DNA from 2 places in the Peribacillus sp. TH14 genome. Region 2 is predicted to be linked to the other one. Evidence: a T-box and tRNA genes for the amino acid it is inferred to sense, from the RefSeq annotation. Region 2 holds a T-box; the other holds one or more tRNA genes.
What was found. The T-box of region 2 lies ahead of glyQ (glycine--tRNA ligase subunit alpha). A T-box ahead of a tRNA ligase gene usually reads a tRNA of that ligase, here a tRNA-Gly.
Positions count from the first base shown of each region.

Region 1: it has a tRNA-Gly gene. The T-box ahead of glyQ (glycine--tRNA ligase subunit alpha) is inferred to sense a tRNA for this amino acid. The anticodon was not compared.

Region 1 is NZ_JAEKEK010000001.1:1,004,518-1,012,847, reverse strand. Features, by position in the region: gene JFU50_RS05075 (FUSC family protein) at 1-1,115, shown strand, start outside; gene JFU50_RS05070 (YbjN domain-containing protein) at 1,269-1,682, shown strand; tRNA gene JFU50_RS05065 (tRNA-Gly) at 1,872-1,945, shown strand; gene JFU50_RS05060 (B3/B4 domain-containing protein) at 2,271-2,939, opposite strand; gene queG (tRNA epoxyqueuosine(34) reductase QueG) at 3,045-4,184, shown strand; gene JFU50_RS05050 (amidase domain-containing protein) at 4,638-5,495, shown strand; gene trmL (tRNA (uridine(34)/cytosine(34)/5-carboxymethylaminomethyluridine(34)-2'-O)-methyltransferase TrmL) at 5,561-6,049, shown strand; gene nfsA (oxygen-insensitive NADPH nitroreductase) at 6,141-6,890, shown strand; gene JFU50_RS05035 (ABC transporter ATP-binding protein) at 7,228-8,076, shown strand; gene JFU50_RS05030 (iron-hydroxamate ABC transporter substrate-binding protein) at 8,027-8,330, shown strand, end outside.
Region 2 is NZ_JAEKEK010000001.1:3,835,012-3,843,341, forward strand. Features, by position in the region: gene JFU50_RS18595 (PhoH family protein) at 1-918, shown strand, start outside; gene JFU50_RS18600 (HD family phosphohydrolase) at 1,111-3,282, shown strand; gene ybeY (rRNA maturation RNase YbeY) at 3,279-3,755, shown strand; gene JFU50_RS18610 (diacylglycerol kinase family protein) at 3,733-4,110, shown strand; gene JFU50_RS18615 (cytidine deaminase) at 4,120-4,548, shown strand; gene era (GTPase Era) at 4,541-5,470, shown strand; gene JFU50_RS18625 (YqzL family protein) at 5,570-5,713, shown strand; gene recO (DNA repair protein RecO) at 5,747-6,499, shown strand; T-box leader at 6,558-6,732, shown strand; gene glyQ (glycine--tRNA ligase subunit alpha) at 6,921-7,817, shown strand; gene glyS (glycine--tRNA ligase subunit beta) at 7,804-8,330, shown strand, end outside.

The sequences.
Region 1 (8,330 bases), 2.8 Mb from region 2:
CTATTGGATCTAAAACGAAAAATAAATCAAAGATTCTTCAGCCAGAGCAGGTTGATAAAGAAGTAGAAGATTTATTCATAAAAATCTATAATGCAGATGCCATCATGAATGAACCGGTTCAAAAAATTCATCAAGAAGTCTTAATCTCAAAGCCTTCTCTAAAAAAAACCATATTTCTGGGGGCATTTGATAAAAACTCCATAGTCTTTCTCACTTCTGTACGATATGGAACAATCCTTACTATCGCCGCTATCATCGCTTATTCAGCCGGTTTTAATCGTTCGTATTGGGTGCCCTTATCCTGTGCTGCAGTAATGTCCGGTGCTACCATTATCGCCACATTTCATCGTGCTGTTCAAAGGACTTTCGGGACAATCATTGGGCTCCTATTAGCAAGTTTGATTCTTGCATCTGTTCATAACGAGTTTATTATTGTGCTAATCATCTTGTGTTTGACTTTCATTACAGAGCTTTTTATCGTTCGGAATTATGGGTTAGCTGCGATGTTCTTTACACCTTCAGCTTTAATCATGGCAGAATATTCAACTCAAAGTTACGACTTCAGTTTCTTTGCAACAGTAAGGATAACTGATATCGTTGTAGGGAGTATTATAGGCCTTGCTGGGTCATTGTTAGTCGGAAGTCGATCAGCGTCCAGTCTTCTGAGTCATTTTATCGCGAAAACGATTCGAAGTCAGGGTCAATTTTTATTAATGGCGTTCTCTGAAAATAATAGGACCCTTACATTTGATGAGAGCAGTGAACGAAGCAAAATGCAAACCAATATGGTCAATCTATTAACGGTATACAATACGTCTCTAGGTGAGATATTCAAAAACAAGGCCAGATTAGAGTCTCTATGGCCCGTAATATTCTCAATAGAACAATTGGGGTATTATCTAAATGCCAGCTTGAAATACTCTGAACGTCCTGTTCTTTTAGAGAAGGATCTCGCTCAATTGCTTTATGTTTTTGAAACCATGGCAATAGCTGCAGATAAAGATCAATCTTCAACAAATAAAACCGTACCAGAAATTGAAGGGTTTTCAAAAATTCGTCACGAGATTTTGGACCTCCAAGAAGCTCTTCAGTTTAGGGGAGAAGTTTCAAGCTAACCTTAGAGTTTTGTTTAAGGGAGTTCTTATTATTGGCTCCCTCAATTCAACTGAATGAATGCACTAGCTGAAAATAGAGGGTTTATTCAAAAAGTCTGTAAAAATGCCAATTTTCAGTATAAAATGTAAATACATACAGAAAGGTGATGGATCATGTCAAACGTTGCAAAATTTCGAGATTTTTTAACGCGCGAGAAAATCTATATGAATGAGTTGAAAGAAGATGACACCACCTTTTTTAGAGCAGAGCAAAAGTTAAAGGATGGCTGGAAGGTTCTTTTAGTTTTTGCTTTCAACCAAAATGAAAATGTGGCGGATTTATTTTGCTTTAATGTTGCCGAGTTGAAGAATCCTGATAAAAGGCGGGATGTACATACACTGTTAAATGAATATAATGCTAATTTTAGATATTCAAAGTTGTATGAAGAAAAAGGGACTATTTCAATTCGTTATTCTTATTCCCTTGAGGGAGAATTTTTACCAGATCTAGCTTTCAGGAAGTTAATCATGTTACTTGAAACAGCGGAGCAGGTATACCCGTCGTTAATGGAAGTCATCTGGTCTTAACAGTGGAGATGTAGGGAAAGTTCTCTGTTATTAGAGAACTTTTTAACATCTTTAATAGAGTGATGAATATACTATTGTAACATTCATTAAATTTTTATTATTTTTTTAAAAATAACTATTGCATTTATTTAATATAAACTATATAATTAATTTTGTTGATAGCGATTCGACAAATTTCTACAAGAATACGCGGGTGTAGTTTAGTGGTAAAACCTCAGCCTTCCAAGCTGATGATGAGGGTTCGATTCCCTTCACCCGCTCCAATACATACTCATAACGCAGGGTTTCGTTACCTGGAGAACGAAGCTTTGCGTTTAAATATTTTATAATGAGAATTCTACTGTTTACAGTAGGTTTTTTTTTATTGTCTAGATTTGTATGTACCTATAATTTAAGGAAGTAGTATGAGATGAGGCTGATCCTGGGTGACTAAGAAACTAGTTGATATGTTGTCAGGAAGCGTATCAAGTGAATCCAAAACTGGGGAATGTGTTTGTAATAGAAGAAAAAACATTCACAGGTTGATATCCTATCCTATAAAAAGACCCCTTCCGATTTTGAAAGGGGTTTAGTTCTGCTCGATTGTTATTATACTTCTAAAATGGAATAAGTTCCTTCTCCACCGTGGATTTCGAGGAACATTTTCATTAAGGACTCTGTTAGCTGATGGGCTTCTTTGATTGGAGTCTTTGGTTGTAAATAGATGATTTGGATTGCCTTTTTCGTTTCTTCCGTGACCTTTGTTCGTTCTGAATCAACGTAGGGGCTTCCAAATGCTCCATCACGATCGGCAGAAGTAATCATGTTTTCCATTGAATTCAAGCGGCCATTCAAGCCGTTATACTCATCTGTACTCTCGCCAATTTTAATCGAGATATCTCCTGTTAATTTATCAGCATCATATATGCCAATAGGCACTTCATATAAAAGGGAGAAGAAGTTATTCAGGTCGATAGCGGAATGAATAGATGTTAAGTAATTTTGTTTTTTAACACGACGGTATAGAGCTTCCACGGAAGGACGGTAGCGTGACGGATTCGTTCCGGTCGTTTTGAAAATCTTTCGCCACTCTTTGATACCCGGGAAATCGGTTAATTCTTTTTCATCTAGATCGAAGAAAAGAGCTTCTTGAAATAACTGTAGTCTTCCTTTGACCATTTGCGGGGAGGGGCCAACTTCGATGTTTTCATATGTAATGATCCCAACTTTGAAATCAGGGATTTTACTGCTAAGATTAGCGGAAATGTTAATTTCCAAGCGTTACACCTCCAAAAATGATTGCAATTAGTTTATCATAGATAGCAATGGTTTGAAATGAATACAAGCTTCGATGGGAATAATGAATGAACGAAGGTGAAAAATATGGATATGAATTCACTTAAGCAAGAAGTGATTATATATAGTAAAGAGATTGGCATTGATAAAATTGGGTTTACATCAGCCTCTAATTTCACGGAATTGAAAAGTCGGCTGATCCGTCAGCAGGAACTAGATTATCAGTCAGGATTTGAAGAACCGGATATTGAAAAAAGGGTCAGGCCTGAATTGATTTTTGATAAACCGCAATCCATTATTTCGATTGCACTGGCCTATCCTTCTAAATTGAAGAATGCACCGCAAAGCACAAAAAGTGAGCGACGTGGGATTTTTTGCCGGGCCTCTTGGGGAACGGATTATCATACGGTTCTTCGTAATAAATTGCAGTTACTTGAGGATTTTATTAAAGATAAAGTGCCAGGAGCAATGGCAAAGTCTATGGTAGATACTGGTGAATTATCGGATCGTGCTGTTGCTGAGCGTGCAGGAATAGGCTGGAGTGCTAAAAATAGTATGATCATTACTCCTGAGTTTGGGTCTTATGTATATTTAGGTGACATGATTACAAACTTGCCATTTATACCGGATCAACCGATGGAAGATCAATGCGGGACTTGCAATAAATGTGTGGATGTTTGTCCAACAGGTGCACTTGTGCAGGGTGGCCAGCTGAATTCTAAGCGCTGTATTGCTTTTTTAACGCAGACAAAAGGATTTCTCCCTGATGAATTCAGGACGAAAATAGGCAATCGTTTGTACGGATGTGATACGTGCCAGACTGTTTGTCCGAAAAACAAAGGAATGGATTTTCACTTTCATGAAGAGATGGAGCCTGACCCTGAGGTTGCGAAGCCGTTGTTGAAGCCTCTGCTTACGATCTCAAATCGGGATTTCAAAGAAACATACGGCTATGTATCTGGTTCGTGGCGAGGCAAAAAGCCAATCCAGCGAAATGCCATTTTAGCATTAGCCCACTTTAAAGATGAAACGTCACTACCCGAATTGATTCAGATCATGAAGGAAGATCCGCGTCCTGTATTACGGGGAACCGCGGCCTGGGCGATTGGGAAAATTGGACGGAAACAAGTAGTCTCTATTTTAGAGGAAGCTTTAATGAACGAAACCGATGAAGAGGTTCGTGCAGAAATTGAAAAAGGACTGCAGTTTACCTTGGAGCATCAATAATATTAAATATATCAGTTATAGCCGTCTCGTAAGAAATTTAACGGGACGGCTTTTTTTATTTTTTGTAGAAATGTGAGGATGAGGGTTTAATATGTAGGTAAAAAAGAGTCCTCGATATGCTTGGACTATCTTTCCATTTGCCGGCTAATTTTTTTATAGGGCGGGAGAGGCTCAAAACCTTTCAACCGGAATACTGGGGAAGTAGATTTTGTATTCTGTTGTGATGATGGGCTAATAATACCTTTTATTTTTCAGATATATTATTTAATCAAGTGGATACCCTAGCTCGTGATGTTCTAAGCGTTTTTGCTAGTTTCTTTTGTTAATAAGAGTTTATTTCGAGGAAATGAACAAAAACAGGCCATTAATATATTCTTCTTTAATGAAGTTGTGTTTTTGTCCATGCCCTCATACATACACATTAGCATAGATGGTATGAAGGGGGGCATAATTTTGAGGGAACAATTGAAACAGCTTTTGCAAGAAAGAGTGGAGTGTTATACTTCTGATACTCAAGAACGCGATGAAAGAAAATTGCATCTGAAAAAGGAGTTAATGCGGAACCGCTCTACGGAAATTGTGCGGGTAAATGCTGCAGGAAAGGTTCACTCGAAGAGAAAGGAAGAAAAGGATACGGTATTGACCTATAAAGTACATCTACAATATTTATTGAAGCAGGAAGATTCTTTTTATATAGAAGAGGAAATGGAAGAAAGGGAGGCGAGGTTTAGAGATGGGTATTTAATAGATGAACGTGACCTTGTACCAAGCTTTGAACCAGAAGAGGTGCCTCCAAAATGGGAAGAAGGTTCGGAGCGACTTTCTTATAAGTATGACAGGATGAAGGCCGTCCAGTATGCCGAGCGGTGGTGGAATGAATTTAATCCTGCGTACCACAAGTTCACTGATGATTGCACGAATTTCATTTCACAATGTTTGCATGCAGGAGGAATCCCAATGTGGGGGGCGCCAAACAAAAATAAGGGCTGGTGGATAAGAGGGAAAAGCTGGAGCTATACCTGGACGACTGCACACTCCTTATATAATCTGCTCGCTGGCGGAAAGGGAATCCAGACAAAACGTTTAGAAACAGCTGAGGAGATGGATATAGGCGATATCATGTGTATTGACTTCGAAGGAAACGGACGCTTTGATCATAACTTGATTGTAACGGCGAAGGATCAGAACGGAATGCCGCTTGTGAATGCCCATACGATGAACAGTCGCCATCGATACTGGACGTACGAGGATTCGAGCAGATATACACCGAATATCGTTTATAAATTTTTCTCGATTTTGGATGGAGTGTGATTGGTTTTTAGTCTGTTTGTTTAATGCTATAATTAGATGAAGTTTAAACTAGAGGTGAAAATGAAGTGGCAATACATGTAGTTTTATATCAACCACAGATTCCAGCAAATACAGGTAATATCGCAAGAACGTGTGCAGGAACAGACACGTCCCTGCACCTTATTCGTCCGCTCGGTTTTTCAACAGATGACAAACAGCTTAAGAGGGCCGGTCTCGATTATTGGGAGAATGTTAAAATCCATTATTATGATTCATTGGAAGAGTTTTATGAGAAGAATGCCGGCGGTGAATTTTATTACTTAACGAAATTTGGAGAGCAGCCGCATACAACCTTCGATTATAGTGATCAGGACAGTGAGATTTATTTCATGTTCGGTCGTGAAACGACGGGCCTTCCGAAAGACCTGATTCATGAAAATTTAGACCGTTGTCTGCGAATCCCGATGACGGATAAAGTTCGTTCTCTAAACCTATCCAATACAGCAGCGATCTTAATTTATGAGGCCTTAAGGCAGCAAAATTATCGTGATTTGGATTTAAAAACAAAAGGTTGATGGATTAATGCTTTTATTACCATACTATCAGTGGGGGATATAGCCCCCCTGGTGGATGTTTTACCTACATACTTTTTTAGGGGTGGAAGCTTTGAATAATATTATTGAGAAGATTTTAGATCACCGTTCCATTCGTTCTTTCGAGGACAAGCTATTGTCGGAAGAGCAAATTCAAACGATTGTTGAATGTGCTCAGGCTGCATCAACTTCAAGTTATATTCAAGCGTATTCAATCATTGGGGTAACCGATCCAGAAAAGAAAGCCAAGCTAGCGGAGCTTGCCGGACCACAATCTTATGTAGAGAACAATGGGCACCTATTCGTTTTCTGCGCTGATTTATATCGACATGATCGGATAGCTGAGATGGAAGATACAGACCTTTCCGATTCGATTGAAAGTACGGAAAAATTCATGGTTGCATGCATTGACGCAGCTCTTGCAGCTCAAAATGCGGCATTGGCTGCAGAATCAATGGATCTTGGCATTTGCTATATCGGTGGAATCCGTAACAATCTTCCAGAAGTGTCAGAGATTTTGAATATTCCACATCGTGTTATTCCGTTATTCGCCCTTGTAGTCGGCTATCCTAAAAATCGTTCCGATAAAAAGCCACGTCTGCCACAATCTAATATATACCATGAAAATGGCTATCAGGCGGATAAGCAGGAGTTTATCGGTCAACTGAAAGAGTATAATGAAACGATTTCTAGTTATTATGAAAGCCGTACAAAAGGCAAACGAAAAGATACCTGGACACAGCAAATGGCTGGTATGCTTGGAAAGAAAAGCCGGATGTATATGAAAGATTATGTGGAAAAGCAAGGATTTAAAAAACATTAAATGATAAAAAAACTTTGTTAGGATATCTGAATTTTTATCCATAAATGGATTATTCTTAAAAGCCGGCTATCCATAATTAGCCATAAGATGACCTCGGGTATTGTCCCCGAGGTCATTCTGTTTTTATTTCATATTGGAATAAACAGGTAGCCCTTTCTAGATAAATAGTATTAGCATTGTTCCCCATACATCCAACATGAAATTATCCTTTTATAGCCATATAAATAACTATTGACAATATATTTATATAGAATTATAGTAATTAAGTAATGGATAATGATAATCATTTTCATTTGAGTTTTTACTTACTTATTTTTCAGTAAATGGAGGTTAAATAATGGTTCGCCTATATACAGAGAATTTAAATATTGGCTATGGTGAACGTTTAATTGTAAAAGATCTCAGTGTGGAAATTCCAGATAAAAAAATTACAACAATTATCGGATCCAATGGTTGTGGGAAATCTACACTGTTGAAAGCAATCACTCGCATTATTCCCAATCAATCTGGGTCAGTCGTTTTAGATGGAGTAAATATCTCAAAAGAAAGCACAAAGATACTCGCTAGAAAGATGGCGATTCTTCCGCAAACACCAGAAAGTGCAAGTGGATTAACAGTCGGCGAACTCGTATCTTATGGTCGCTTTCCTTATCAAAAAGGCTTCGGACGCTTGACCAAAAAAGATTATGAAGTGATCGACTGGGCACTTGAAGTAACAGGAACAAAAGACTTTAAGTTCCGGCCTGTAGATGCACTATCAGGAGGTCAACGCCAGCGCGTTTGGATTGCAATGGCCCTTGCACAAGAAACAGAAATCATCTTCCTTGATGAGCCGACCACCTATTTGGACATGGCACATCAACTAGAGGTTTTAGAACTCTTACAGAAGCTGAATGTAGAACAGGAACGTACGATTGTCATGGTCCTACATGACTTAAATCAAGCTGCTCGTTTTGCTGACTATATTATTGCCTTAAAAGAAGGAGAAATAGTCAAAGCGGGAGATTGTGAAGAAGTCATCACTCATGAAGTACTTAAGGAAGTATTCCATATTGATGCGGTAATCGGAAGAGATCAACGAACAAACAAACCAATGTGTAGTACATACAATTTATTAAAAGGAGAATTGACAACAAATGAAAAAGATAATGATTCCATTTATTCTGCTGTTAGTGTTAATTATTAGTGCTTGCGGTAACGAGTCAACCGAAAAGGATGAGAGCTCGAATTCGAAAAAGGAAAAATCGGGTACCATCACGTACCAATCTGAAAATGGGCCTGTCGAAGTGCCTGCGAATCCTAAGCGTGTAGTCGTACTATCTTCTTTCGCAGGTAATGTCATGGCTTTGGATGTTAACCTTGTAGGAGCTGATTCCTGGTCTAAAATGAACCCGAATTTTAAAAAATTAAAAGATGTCGAGGAAGTAACTGACGAAAACT
Region 2 (8,330 bases):
AATGAAGCAATTGCTTTATTGGGCAATGGGGATTCAAATGTAAAAGTGCTTGAAGAAGAGCTTGGAATTTCAGTTATTACCCGAGGTGAAGCAATCAGTGTTGCTGGAGAAATCGAGCGGGTAACAATGGGTCAGGAAATATTGAAAGCACTATTAACAGTAATTAGAAAAGGAATTACAATCAGTTCCAGGGATGTTCTATATGCAATTGAATTGGCTAGAAAAGGGACCTTGGAATATTTCGGTGAATTATATGAAGAGGAAATCGCTAAAACAGCTAAAGGGAAATCCATTAAAGTCAAAACAATCGGTCAGAGATACTATATTCAAGCTATAAAGAAGCAAGACTTAGTATTTGGAATTGGGCCTGCTGGAACCGGGAAGACCTACCTTGCTGTAGTGATGGCGATTAATGCATTAAAAAATGGCCATGTTAAAAGAATTATCCTGACTCGACCGGCTGTTGAAGCGGGTGAAAGCCTAGGTTTCCTGCCAGGAGATCTGAAGGAAAAAGTAGATCCGTACCTACGGCCGTTATATGACGCCCTACATGACCTTCTGGGGATGGAACAGACCCAAAGGATGATAGAACGTGGAACGATTGAAATTGCTCCTCTTGCCTACATGAGGGGACGTACGCTTGAAGATGCATTTGTCATCTTGGATGAGGCACAAAATACGACTGAAGCCCAAATGAAGATGTTCTTAACTCGGCTTGGATTCGGTTCAAAGATGGTCATTACGGGAGACCGTACACAGATTGACCTTCCCAAAGGAATGAAGTCTGGTTTGGTTCGGGTTGAAGAAATCTTGAAAAATGTTAAAGGTCTTTCATTTGTTTATTTTGAACAAAGTGATGTTGTAAGACATCCACTTGTAGCCAAAATCATTACTGCTTACGAGCAGGCAAAGGAATAAGAAAAAAATCCGCCAATTCCACTCGGCGGATTTTTCGTGCTGTGTGTAGATTGTGTGTCTTTATTAGCAAAAAGTAGAAATAGAACGGAAGAAGCTTTACATTTATCATAACCAGGGTGAAAATTAACAAGAAAACTGTTATGATTTTACATATCTAGAATATTACATCACTTTTTTATAGGAGGACCTTCCTTGAATCGTATCCAGAAATTTTTTACTAAAATAAAGGGGCTATTGGTCCATCGTTTTTTTCAAGTACTGTTGTTTCTGATACTTGGTTTGTTTACGTATGGATTAATGTTTTCCAATGTCAAACCGGAAAAAGTCCAGGTAGAGCTTTTTAAGCCGGCAGAACAAACTATTCGTTCAACAAAGACTGTAGAAGATACATATAAGACCGAACAAGAAAAAGAAGAGATTTCAAAACAAGTGGCGGATGTCTATACATTAAAAAAAGAATACGCCAAAAATAAAGTCGATCTGATTTCATCCATTTTTGATTCGGCGATTGAGGTGAATAAAGAAACAGATCCTGAAAGAGATAAAAAAGAGGAAGGAAAGGAAGATAAAAAGGAACCAATAAAAACTGATGCTCAGAAGGTTTCCATTTTAAAAGAAAAATTGACAGATGAAGTCAATAGAAATATTGAGGATTCTGTTTTCCTTGCTTTAGTGCAGGCGAATGAAGATGAGCTGGAAATTGCAAAAGACTCAACAATCACGGCTGTTAATAATGTGATGAGCTCACGAATTGCGGCCAGTGATGTCGAAAATGCCAAGAAAAAGGTTGTAGAAGAATTAGGGTATATGAGCATTAATAGCGATATGAAAAAAGCCTCTAATTCCCTTGCACGCACGGCAATCATCCAAAATGTGTTTTTCGATAAGGATAAAACCGAGGAGCAACGTAGGAAAGCAGTCGAAAGCGTAGAGCCTATTAGAATTCTTCAGGGGCAGATTATTGTTGAAGAAAATCAGTTAGTAGACCGGGATGTGTACAGGCAACTTGAACTGGCAGGTTTTTTAAGTACAGAGTCTACCATTTATCCTTATATTGGGCTACTGCTATTTATCCTTTTAACTTTTGGAGCTTTTTATTACTTTTTTTACATTTCAATTTCCAAAAGGGATAACAAATACAATCAGTTATTGATCTTCAGTCTTGTCTTTATCCTTTCGATGGCAACTATGAAAACTGTCAGTGTTTTCGCAGATCTTAAAAATTCGAATTTAGAATACATTTTCCCAGGTGCCATGGCGGCTATGCTTATTAAGATTTTATTGAATGATAAGCTAGCTGTAGCAATGATTATTTTATTAGGTTCGTATGGTACGATTATATTTAATGGTGATACACCTGGAAATCTAGATTTCTCTATGGGACTTTATATTATTTTCGGGGGTTTGGCGGCAATCATTATATTATCGCGCCCCAATTTCAAATCAAAAGTTCTGATTGCAGGACTTCTGATGTCTTTAATCAATATGGCATTTGTATTTTCGCTTATCTTTATAATGGACGGGCATTATACTAAAATGGAGTATTTGTACTATGCTGCTGCAGCAATAGGATCGGGAGTGGGTTCAGCTGTTTTGACAATGGGCCTGTTACCGTTTTTTGAGGCAGGTTTCGGGATCTTATCATCGATGAAGCTAATCGAACTTTCAAATCCAAACCACCCTTTACTACGAAAAATTTTAATTGAAGCACCAGGAACCTACCATCACAGTGTAATGGTGGCCAATTTAGCGGAATCAGCTTGTGAAGCTATTGGATCAAATGGATTGCTTGCAAGGGTCGGCAGTTATTATCATGATATAGGCAAGACGAAACGTCCGCATTTTTTCATCGAGAATCAGATGAATGAGGAAAACCCGCATGATCGACTGCAGCCGGAAACGAGTAGGGATATCATCATTGCCCATGCTGTTGATGGTGGTGAGATGTTGCGCAGTCATAAATTCCCGAAAGAGATTGTTGATATTGCGGAGCAGCATCACGGGACTACTTTATTGAAATTTTTCTATCATAAGGCGAAGAAGCAGGATGATACGACAGTTGAAGCCTGTTACCGTTACCCAGGCCCGAGAGCGAAAATGAAGGAAGTCGCTGTCATAGGGATTGCTGATAGTGTAGAGGCCGCGGTGAGATCGATGCAGCACCCTACACCTGAGAAGATTGAAGAGCTGGTAAGTTTTATTATTCAGGACAGAATTCAAGACGGTCAATTTGATGAATGTGACATTACTATGAGAGAATTAAGTATCGTGAAGCATTCCTTATGTGAATCGCTTAATGGTATCTTCCACTCCAGGATTGAATATCCGGAGCCGGAAAAATTAGGACAGAAGGTGAAAGAATGATTTTAGCAATCGATTTAATGGATGAAACGAACGAAGTTACGGAAAAAGCTCAGAACCTTGTTGAAAGTATTCTGCAATTTGCGGCTAAAAAAGAAAATATTGAAGAAGATACGGAACTGTCTGTCACTTTTGTAGATAATAGAAGAATTCAGGAAATCAATAAAGAATATCGCCATAAAGATGCAGCTACCGATGTCATTTCTTTTGCACTGGAAGAGATGGGTGAAGATGAAGTAGAAATTATCGGGGCCGAAATGCCTCGTATGCTGGGTGATATTATTATTTCCATTGAGCGTACTAAGGAGCAGGCAGAAGAATACGGACATTCTTTTGACCGTGAACTTGGGTTTTTAGCTCTTCATGGTTTTCTTCATTTACTAGGCTTTGATCACATGACTGAAGAAGATGAAAAAGTGATGTTTACTAAACAAAAGGAGATCTTGGAAGAATATGGACTTTCAAGAGAAGGGTAAAAAAAAGTATCCTTTAATAAAAAGCTTCTCTTTTGCCTGTCAGGGGATTTTGGAAGCAGTTCGAACAGAACGTAATATAAAGATTCATTTCGTATTAACAGTAATCGTCGTATTCTTTGGTTGGTATTTCTCATTGAATGGGATGGAATGGCTGTTCATTTTGGCTGCCATTGCTGGTACGATTACATTAGAGCTCGTTAATTCAGCGATTGAAAGAGTTGTAGACCTGGTAACAGACCAAATCCATCCCCTTGCTAAGCAGGCAAAAGATATTGCAGCCGGAGCTGTATTCATATATGCTATATTTTCTATAATAGTTGGATTGATTATCTTTTTGCCGAAGTTTGGTCTATAGGTGGTTGAAATGGTATCCAATTTGAAAGGAAGATGTGAATTGAATACGAATGAATTGATTGAGGAAGCTAAAAAAGCAAGGGAAAAGGCTTATGTACCTTATTCAAAATTCAAAGTAGGGGCTGCTTTATTAACTGCCGATGGTAAGGTTTATCATGGGTGCAATATAGAAAATGCTGCATATAGTATGTGCAATTGCGCAGAAAGAACCGCTTTATTTAGTGCCTATGCCCATAATGATAAGAAGTTCACAAAACTAGCAGTCGTGGCAGATACTGATCGTCCTGTTTCCCCATGCGGAGCGTGCAGGCAGGTTATTTCAGAACTATGTGAACAAGATATGATGGTTGTTTTAACCAACTTAAACGGGGATATTAAAGAACTAACAGTACAGGAATTGCTTCCAGGAGCTTTTTCACCGGAGGATTTAAATGAATAAACTATTTGACGAAACACAAGTAAAAGGTTACAAATCAGGTTTTATTTCGATTATAGGACGACCTAATGTTGGCAAGAGTACATTTTTGAACCGGGTTATTGGTCAAAAAATTGCCATTATGAGTGATAAACCGCAAACAACGAGAAACAAGGTTCAAGGTGTACTTACACAAAACGATTCACAAATGATATTCATTGATACACCGGGTATTCATAAACCGAAGCATAAGCTTGGGGACTTTATGATGAAGGTAGCAACAAATACATTGAAAGAGGTCGATTTGATTCTCTTCATGATTAATGCGACAGAAGGATACGGACGTGGTGATGAGTTTATCATTGAAAAACTACAAACCGTAAAAACACCTGTTTTCCTTGTAGTCAACAAAATTGATGCTATGCACCCTGATGATTTACTCCCAATTATTGAGAAATATCAAAAGCTTTATCCGTTCGCGGCCGTGGTTCCAATCTCAGCGCTTGAAGGCAATAATGTCGATACACTGCTTGAGCAAATCAAGGAGCATCTTCCTGAAGGTCCACAGTTTTATCCAGCTGACCAAGTAACTGATCATCCGGAGCGTTTTATTATTTCTGAATTGGTCCGCGAAAAAGTTCTGCACCTGACTAGGGAGGAGATTCCCCATTCAGTGGCTGTTGTTATCGATTCAATAAAAAAAATGGATAACAGTGATACAATTAATGTTATGGCTACGATTGTGGTAGAACGTGATTCACAAAAAGGTATTGTTATTGGTAAGCAAGGGAAAATGTTGAAAGAAGTCGGTAGCCGTGCGAGGGTTGATATCGAGAATTTATTAGGCTCGAAAGTATTCCTGGAACTATGGGTGAAGGTACAGAAGGATTGGCGTAACAAAGCGAGCCAACTTCGCGATTATGGTTTCAATGAAAGTGAGTATTAATTAGCAAAATTTACGCTTCATGAAAGTGTGGAAAAAGGTCAAGCTAATCATATGGTCGGATATTTATATTGCTAGTTAAAAATGAAAGGTGGGCTTTATATGTTGGATTTTACCTGGGAGTTATTTAGTGAAACAGGTAATGTGGACACCTATTTGCTGTTTAAGGAGATAGAAGTCGAAAGACAGGAAAGACCCTTAGTATTGAGTGATGAGCTAGCAGATATTGATTTTCCTGTTTCATAAGATAGTCTTGGCAAGCATGGGTGGTGTCTTGGTATGCTCCAAAAATGTGAAGGCATTGTCATAAGACGGACTGCATATGGAGAAAACAACAAAATTATTACTATTTATACCCGTGAGCTAGGGAAAATTGGAGTTATGGCTAGAGGAGCCAGTAAACCTAATAGCAGGCTTGCTGCCGTCACCCAACTTTTTTGCTCCGGGTATTTCCTTGTTTCTACATCAAGCGGACTCGGAAGTCTTCAACAAGGAGAAATGGTCGACTCCCTTCGTTTTATAAGGGAGGACCTTTTTGCCACTGCATATGCTTCATACATTGTTGAATTGGTTGATAAAAGCGTAGATGATAAGAAACCAAATCCATATCTGTTTGAATTACTCTCGCAAACCTTGCATTACATAAACGAAGAATATGACGCGGAGGTTTTGAAATTTATTTTCGAAATGAAGATGCTGCCCGTCAACGGGATTAACCCAGTACTAAATCAATGTGCTGTTTGTGGTGAAACAGAAGGAGAATTCTCCTTCTCGCTACGGGAAGGTGGTTTTATTTGTCACCGCTGTCTGGGAAAAGACCCATATCACTATAAAATTTCACCCGCAGCCGTTAAATTGCTGCGAATATTTTATTATTTGGATTTATCAAGGCTCGGAAACATTTCGGTTAAGCCTGAAACGAAAAAAGAACTGCAGAAAATCATTGATGCTTATTATGAAGAGTATTCAGGCCTCCATTTAAAATCAAAAAAGTTCTTAAAACAGATTGATACGATGAAAGATATGTTTTAAGATTTGACCTATTGACATTCCAGGCTTGATTGTATAAAATTCTAATCATTAAAATAAGAAGATTGCGTTGATGGAAAAGAGTATCTGTCATTCTCCATAAAAAGCGAACCCGGGATGGTGAAAGCCGGGGTATGGATTTACAGGGAAGGCGTTCCGGAGCATGTAGCTTTGAAAAGAGGCCGGTTTATTAACGGCAATTAGGGTGGAACCGCGGGTAAACTCTCGTCCCTATGCATTTCGCATAGAGACGGGAGTTTTTTGTTTGCAAAAATGCGAAAGAATAACAATGAATGGACCGGTAAAACACTTGAATTAATTGGTGAAATGCATGCGTGGCCGATAAACGATTCAAAATTACTGGTATAGGAGTTCCCGTCCCTAATTTCATAAAGAGGCGTTTTAAATAATCTGGAGGTGTACGATGAATATTCAAAATATGATTTTAACTTTACAAAAGCATTGGTCTGAACAAGGCTGCATATTAATGAATGCTTATGATGTCGAGAAGGGGGCAGGAACGATGAGCCCTTATACTTTCCTTAGAGCAATTGGACCTGAACCGTGGAGTGTTGCTTATGTGGAGCCATCCCGCCGTCCAGCAGACGGTCGTTATGGAGAGAATCCTAACCGTCTCTATCAACATCATCAATTCCAAGTAATCATGAAGCCATCACCAGACAATATCCAAGAGCTGTATTTGGATTCATTGCGCGCATTAGGTATTAACCCGCTTGAGCATGATATTCGCTTTGTAGAAGATAACTGGGAAAACCCATCATTAGGTTGTGCTGGTCTTGGCTGGGAAGTTTGGCTTGATGGAATGGAAATTACACAATTTACGTATTTCCAACAGGTAGGCGGTCTTGAGTGTAAGCCGGTATCCGTGGAAATTACATATGGAATCGAGCGTCTTGCTTCCTACATTCAGGAAAAAGAAAATGTGTTTGATCTAGAATGGACAGAAGGATTTACAGTACGAGATATTTTTGGACAGCCGGAATACGAGCATTCAAAATATACGTTTGAAACATCCGACCTTGATATGTTATTTCAACTTTTCACAATGTATGAAAAGGAAGCACATCGCCAAATGGAAGAAGGGCTTGTACATCCTGCCTATGATTATGTTTTAAAATGTTCACATACATTTAATCTTTTGGATGCAAAAGGTGCGATTTCAGTAACGGAAAGAACGGGATATATAGCCCGCTGCCGTAACTTAGCACGTAAGGTTGCCAAAACCTTCTATGAAGAGCGGGAAAAATTAGGCTTCCCGATTCTAAAAGTGAAAGGAGAGAATACAAATGAGCAAGCGTGATTTGTTATTGGAAATTGGATTGGAAGAGATGCCGGCTCGTTTTGTGACAGCGTCTATGAAACAGTTGTCAGATAAAGTACAGAAATGGCTTAAGGAAAAAGCAATTGAATTCGGAGCGGTTGAAGCTTTTTCCACACCAAGACGTTTGGCCATATTGGTAAAAGACGTTTCAGAATCACAAAAAGATATCGAAGAAGAAGCAAAAGGACCAGCTAAAAAAATTGCTTTGGACAGTGAAGGAAACTGGTCTAAAGCAGCATTAGGGTTTGTTAGAGGCCAAGGGATGACCGCTGAGGATATTTATTTTAAAGAACTTAAGGGTATTGAATATGCCCATGTAAATAAATTCATTAAAGGACAACCGACTTCCCAGCTTTTATCTGAGTTGCAGGAAATTATCAGCGGGATGACGTTCCCGAAAAATATGCGTTGGGCCAACCAAGACCTTCGTTTTGTCCGTCCGATTAAATGGCTGATTGCATTATTCGGCAACGAAGTAGTGCCATTTTCCAT